Regions from separate parts of the Paucibacter soli genome, predicted to be linked through region 1. Evidence: riboswitches for the same ligand, from Rfam matches in the RefSeq annotation. Region 1 holds a riboswitch; the other holds the start of a gene.

Region 1 (3,404 bases):
TTTGCCGCCGGCGCCCTGGGCCCGACGCCGCGCACCGCCAGCATCAGCCCGGACGTGAACGACCCGGGCGCCCGCAACGTCGATTTCGACACCTTGCGCGCCGCCTATTACGAGCAGGCCAAGGGCTTGCTCGATGGCGGCGTGGACCTGTTCCTGGTCGAGACCATCTTCGACACCCTGAACGCCAAGGCCGCGATCTTTGCGCTCGACGAGCTGATGGAGGACACGGGCGAGCGCCTGCCGGTGATCATCTCGGGCACCGTCACCGACGCCTCGGGCCGCATCCTCTCGGGCCAGACCGTGACCGCCTTCTGGCATTCGGTGCGCCATGCCAAACCGCTGGCGATCGGCCTGAACTGCGCGCTCGGTGCGACCCTGATGCGGCCCTATATCGAGGAGCTGGCCAAGGCGGCGGGCGCCACTGCGATCAGCTGCTATCCGAACGCCGGCCTGCCCAATCCGATGAGCGATACCGGCTTCGACGAGACTCCCGAGGTCACCGGCAGCCTGATGGCCGATTTCGCCAGGAGCGGCTTTCTGAACATCGCCGGTGGCTGCTGCGGCACCACGCCGGCGCATATCGCGGCGATCGCCAAGAACGTCTCGGCCTACCAGCCGCGCGCCTGCGGCGCCAAGTTTTTCAGCGGGCTGATGGCCGAGGCCTGATCCGATCCATCAAGCCACCTTCAGCAGCTTGTCCATGTTGACGAACAGCCTGAGTTCGTGCGGAGCCAGGCTGGCGGCAATGGCCTGGCTGGCCAGGCGGGTATCGCGCGGCACCGGATCGCTCAGCGGCGCGCCGCTCTTGCCCAACAGGGAGGCGACCACGGGTTCGGTGGCGCTGTGGCCGCGTTTCACCACGATGCCCAGCTCGCCATTGGCCAGGCGCACCAGCGAGCCGGGCGGATAGAGCCCCACCACCTTGACCAGGGTGGAGCCGGCGGCATCGGGCTGCTGCAACTCGTCCAGGAACACCGCGCGCGCCGCGGCCGCGCCCGACATGGCCTTGCGCGAGCGTCGCGGGCTGAGCCGGGCGCCAAAGATGTCGATGCGGCGCAGCAGGCGGGCGAGTTGCTCGGCCGGCGCACGCCCGGCCAGCGGGCCGGGGCCGGCGTCGTGGTGCAGGCGCACGGCGCCCAGCCAGAGTTCGTCGCTCACGCCCAGGCCGCGCAGCAACTCGGCGCTGCGATCCCCATGGCCAAGCAGATCGTCGCGCTGGCGGTTGTTGAGCTTGTCCTCCTGGGCCGCAAAGCGATCCTGGATGGCGGTGATGCTGATGTTCATCGTCAGGGCGGCATGGGTCAGCGCGCCTTGCTCGACCTGATCCAGGCCCAGTTGCCGGCCCAGCAAATCAGCCAGGCACAGGCTCAGCATGGCGTGACGCGAGCTGTAGTCCTGGTGGCCCTGGCTGGCGTCGAAAACCAAGAGGGTCAGCACCGCATCGGGATGCTGCTGCAGCCGCGCCAATGCGGCGTCATGCAGGATCTGCAGGCGCTGCAGAAAATCCTCGCGCCGCGGATCGCGCAGCAGGCTGCGCGCATGCAGCTGCAGATCGGCCCAGGCGGCGGTCTCGCTCAGGTCGGCGGCGCGCGGCCCGCGGTCGGGGCGGAATTCGGCCTCGGCCTTGACGATGTCCTTGAGCGCCGCGCCCTGCAGCATCATGGTGTCCATCTTGTGCGCCAGGGCGCGCTGATACTCCTTGGTCTCATGCGCCAAGGCATAGGCGCCGCGCTCAATCAGCGCATGCACCAGCGGCGTGTTGGGCAGCACCTGGCCGGCGGCGAACAGCAGCTTGCCCTCGGCGTCGCGCACGGCAAAGGTCAGCACCTGGCCGACGCGCAGGGCTTTGGGTGGTAGGTGTATCAGGTCCAAGATGTGGCGTTCAGCAGCCCCCGGCGATGGCAAGGGCACAGCTGATTTTCGGTTGTCGCGAGCATAAGCTTGAGCCGCCCCGTCCGGCCAGGGTGGCTTCCCTGGGCTTCAGCGTAAAATCTCCCACGGTTCGAGGAGCGTTGCGACGGCTTGCCCACCCAGGCGCCGCCAGGCTCGGACCGGAGCCCGGCGCACCCGCCGGCTCAGCAACGACGCTCACCGAACCATGATTTTTTGTGGCCGCGGTGAGTTCGCGGCCTTCTCCATCGAGGCCGCCATGACCGAATCCACCCGCCAGTCCGCCCCCGCACCGATGAAGCTCTCGGGCCTGGAGCCGGTGCAGATTGGCGCCGGCACCCTGTTCGTCAACATCGGCGAGCGCACCAATGTCACCGGCTCCAAGGCCTTTGCGCGCCTGATCCTGAACGGCCAGTTCGAGGAAGCGCTGGCGGTGGCGCGCCAGCAGGTCGAGAACGGCGCCCAGGTGATCGACATCAATATGGACGAGGCCATGCTGGACAGCAAGGCCGCGATGGTGCGCTTCCTGAACCTGATCGCGTCCGAGCCCGAGATCGCGCGTGTGCCCATCATGATCGACTCGTCCAAGTGGGAGGTGATCGAGGCCGGGCTCAAGTGCATCCAGGGCAAGGGCATCGTCAACTCGATCTCGCTCAAGGAGGGCGAGGCCGAGTTCAAGCGCCAGGCCAAGCTGGTGCGCCGCTACGGCGCCGCGGCGGTGGTGATGGCCTTTGACGAGAAGGGCCAGGCCGACACCTTCGCGCGCAAGACCGAGATCTGCGCGCGCGCTTACCGCATCCTGGTGGACGAGGTGGGCTTCGACCCCGAGGACATCATCTTCGACCCGAATATCTTCGCCATCGCCACCGGCATCGAGGAGCACGACAACTACGCGGTGGACTTCATCAACGCCACGCGCTGGATCAAAGAGAACCTGCCGGGCGCCAAGGTCAGCGGCGGGGTCTCGAACGTAAGCTTTTCCTTCCGCGGCAACGAGCCGGTGCGCGAGGCCATCCACACCGTGTTCCTGTACCACGCGATCCAGGCGGGCATGGACATGGGCATCGTCAACGCCGGCATGATCGGCGTCTACGACGATCTCGAGCCGGTGCTGCGCGAGCGCGTCGAGGACGTGGTGCTGAACCGCCGTGCGGATTCCGGCGAACGCCTGATCGAGGTGGCCGAGAGCGCCAAGGGCGCGGCCAAGGACGATTCCGCGCGCCTGGCCTGGCGTGCCGGCACGGTGGAGGAGCGGCTCTCGCATGCGCTGGTGCATGGCATCACCGACTTCATCAACGAGGACACCGAGGAGGCCTACCAGGCCATCCTGGCCAAGGGCGGCCGGCCCCTGCATGTGATCGAGGGCCCGCTGATGGCGGGCATGAACATCGTCGGCGACCGCTTCGGCGCCGGCAAGATGTTCCTGCCCCAGGTGGTCAAGAGCGCGCGCGTGATGAAGAGCGCGGTGGCCCACCTGGTGCCCTATATCGAGGAAGAGAAGCGCCAGCTCGCCG
Region 2 (3,404 bases), 360 kb from region 1:
CCATCGGCTCGACGGCCAGCTGCGCATGCTGGCGCCCTTCGACCCGGTGGTGTGGGACCGCCGCCGCTTCCAGCTGCTATGGGGCTGGGAATACAAGTTCGAGGCTTACACGCCCGCGCCCAAGCGCAAGATGGGCCATTACGCCCTGCCCCTGCTGTGGGGCGACGCGATGCTGGGCTGGGCCAATCTGCGCGTGGAAAAGGACGGCCGGCTCCAGCATGAGCTGGGCTTCGTGAACGGCGCCAGGCCCAAGGGCGCGGCCTTCAAGCTGGCGCTGGAGGAGGAGCTGCAGCGCGTTGGTGCCTTCCTCGGCCTGACCGAAGGCTAACGCGCCGCCAGCATGGCCTGCGCCAGCTCGGCAAAGCCCGCGCCACGCTCGGCGGCCGTGACATAGGCCGGCAGGCTGCGCAGCTGCGGCACAAAGCGCGCGATATTCGCCACCCCCACGCTGAGCGGGATGGACGCGAACATCTGCTCGTCGTTGCTGGAGTCGCCCACATAAAGCCAGTCGGCCGGCACGAAGGGCTGGCCCAGCAGTGCCTGCACGGCCCAGTCGGCCGCCGTGCGCTTGCTGTGCGCGCCTAGCCAGCCGTTGATGTGGATCGAGCTGACGGTGGCATGCAGGCCATGTGCACGCATCACGGCGCACACCGCCTCGATCTGCGTCGCGTCCAGATGCGCGAACTCGCTGTGGTCCACCGCGATGTCGGTCAGGCGGCCGGCACTGTCGCGGGCCAGCGTGGCGCCGGGCACGCGCGCCGGCAGCTCGGCGGCACAGTGCTGCAGGCGCGCGAAGTTGGCGGCGCGCGTGGCCTCGTCCTGGCAGAAAAAATCGCGGCGCAGCTGCCCGCCCTCATTGCGCAACATCACCGCACCGTTCTCGGCCACGATGGCGCGCACCGGCCAGGCCATCGCAAAGAGCTCGCTCCAGCCCGCCGGCCGGCCGGTGATGGCGATCACCGGCAGCCCGGCGGCGGCCAGATCGTGCAAGGCCTGCAAGGCCGCCGGCGCGATGGCGCCCTCGGCGGTGAGGGTGTCGTCGATGTCGGTGAGCAGGCCGCGCAGGCGGCGCAGGGCCGCGGGCGGGCAGGCGGATAGAGGCAGCATGGGCGCCGATTGTGCCCATTCCACCGGTCTATTCGCGTGAACAGCGGGCGCGATGCGTTTAGAATCCAGGGCTTCCGAGGAGCGTTGCAACCTCTTTCTCGCTTAGAGGCCAGGCTCGGAGACTCAACTGCAACCGCGCTCACCCGCTGACGTCCTGCGTGGGTGATCGTTGTCTTTTCAGAAGACCTTCCCTCGCGGCGCCAGCGGCTTCAACCTCACCTTGAAGGAGCCCGCTGATGACTGCTGCCACCAACACCGAATACAAGATTGCCGACCTGTCGCTGGCCGACTGGGGTCGCAAGGAATTGAACATCGCCGAGAGCGAGATGCCCGCGCTGATGGCGATCCGCCGCGAGTACGCCGCCACGCAACCGCTCAAGGGCGCGCGCATCACAGGCTCGCTGCACATGACGATACAGACCGGCGTGCTGGTCGAGACCCTGCAGGCCCTGGGCGCCGAAGTGCGCTGGGCCTCGTGCAATATCTTCTCCACGCAAGACCATGCCGCCGCCGCCCTGGTGGCGCGCGGCACGCCGGTGTTCGCCTACAAGGGCGAGACCCTGGAAGACTACTGGGACTACACGCACCGCATCTTTGACTTCGGCGCGGCCGGCACACCGGGCGAAGGTCCGAACATGATCCTGGACGACGGCGGCGACGCGACGCTGCTGATGCACCTGGGCCAGAAGGCTGAGAAGGACCTCGCCGTGCTGGCCAACCCGGGCAGCGAGGAAGAGCGCATCCTGTTCGCCGCCATCAAGGCCAAGATCGCCCAGGACCCGAGCTGGTACACGCGCAAGAGCGCCGAGATCATCGGCGTGACCGAGGAGACCACCACTGGCGTGCATCGCCTGAAGGAAATGTCGGCCAAGGGCACGCTGCTGTTCCGCGCCATCAACGTCAACGACTCGGTCACCAAGAGCAAGTTCGACAACCTCTACGGCTGCCGCGAATCGCTGGTGGACGGCATCAAGCGCGCCACCGATGTGATGATCGCCGGCAAGATCGCGGTGATCGCCGGCTATGGCGACGTGGGCAAGGGCTCGGCGCAGGCGATGCGCGCACTCTCGGCGCAAGTCTGGGTCACCGAGATCGACCCGATCTGCGCCCTGCAGGCCGCGATGGAAGGCTTCCGCGTCGTGACCATGGAATACGCCGCAGACAAGGCCGACATCTTCGTCACCACCACCGGCAACAAGGGCGTGATCCGCCACGAGCATATGGCGGCGATGAAGCACAACGCCATCGTCTGCAATATCGGCCACTTCGACAACGAGATCGACATTGCTTCGATCGAGAAGTACGAGTGGGAAGAGATCAAGCCGCAGGTGGATCACGTCATTTTCCCGGACGGCAAGCGCATCATCCTCTTGGCCAAGGGCCGCCTGGTGAACCTGGGCTGCGGTACCGGCCACCCGAGCTATGTGATGTCGTCCTCCTTCGCCAACCAGACGATCGCGCAGATCGAGCTGTTCGCGCACAAGGACGCCTACGACATCGGCAAGGTCTATGTGCTGCCCAAGCACCTGGACGAGAAGGTCGCGCGCCTGCAGCTGACCACGCTGAACGCCCAGCTGAGTGAGCTGACGGAAGAGCAGGCCGCGTACATCGGTGTGCCCAAGCAAGGCCCGTACAAGCCCGATACCTATCGCTACTAAGCGGCCATGCGTGCCGATCAGCTACTCGTCGCCAAGGGCCTGGCACCCACGCGCTCTGCCGCACAGCGGCTGATCAGCGCGGCCGCGGCCGAGTGGCACTCGGCCAAGGGCTGGTCGGCGATTCGCAAGGCGGGCGAGGAGTTGTCGGAGTTCGCCGAGCTGCGCATCAGCGATGACGCTGAGCTGCGCTATGTCTCGCGCGGCGGGCTCAAGCTGGAGGGCGCACTGGCGCACACCGGCCTGAGCGTTGCCGGGCTGACGGTGCTGGACATGGGTCAGAGCACCGGCGGCTTCAGCGACTGCCTGCTCAAGGCCGGCGCCACGCGCGTGGTGGGTGTGGACGTGGGCCATGGCCAGCTGCATGCCGCGCTGGCGGCCGACCCGCGCATCTGCGCGCTGGAAGGCCTGCATGTGCGCGAGCTGGCGGGCTCGGCCCTGCGCGAGCAGGCCCCGGCCGAGGGCTTTGCGCTCATCGTCGGCGACCTGAGTTTTATCTCCATGCTGGGCGCCCTGCCCCAGCTGGCCGCGTGGTTGAGGCCAGAGGGTCAGGTCTTGCTGCTGATCAAGCCGCAGTTCGAGCTGGGCCCCAAGGCCCTGGCGCGCGGCGGCCTGGTGAAGGACGCCAAGCAGTACCCGCTG

What was found. A riboswitch is a leader RNA that binds a small molecule or an ion and turns the genes downstream of it on or off. The one in region 1 is predicted to bind S-adenosylhomocysteine.
Region 2: another riboswitch for S-adenosylhomocysteine. It lies ahead of ahcY (adenosylhomocysteinase); the one in region 1 lies ahead of metH (methionine synthase).

The regions. Positions count from the first base shown of each region.
Region 1 covers NZ_JBBHJW010000001.1:830,943-834,346, reverse strand. The annotation lists gene WG898_RS03925 (homocysteine S-methyltransferase family protein) at 1-666, shown strand, start outside; gene WG898_RS03920 (HD-GYP domain-containing protein) at 676-1,872, opposite strand; S-adenosyl-L-homocysteine riboswitch at 1,999-2,097, shown strand; gene metH (methionine synthase) at 2,150-3,404, shown strand, end outside.
Region 2 covers NZ_JBBHJW010000001.1:472,483-475,886, forward strand. The annotation lists gene WG898_RS02150 (DNA glycosylase AlkZ-like family protein) at 1-328, shown strand, start outside; gene WG898_RS02155 (HAD-IIB family hydrolase) at 325-1,107, opposite strand; S-adenosyl-L-homocysteine riboswitch at 1,180-1,255, shown strand; gene ahcY (adenosylhomocysteinase) at 1,344-2,765, shown strand; gene WG898_RS02165 (TlyA family RNA methyltransferase) at 2,772-3,404, shown strand, end outside.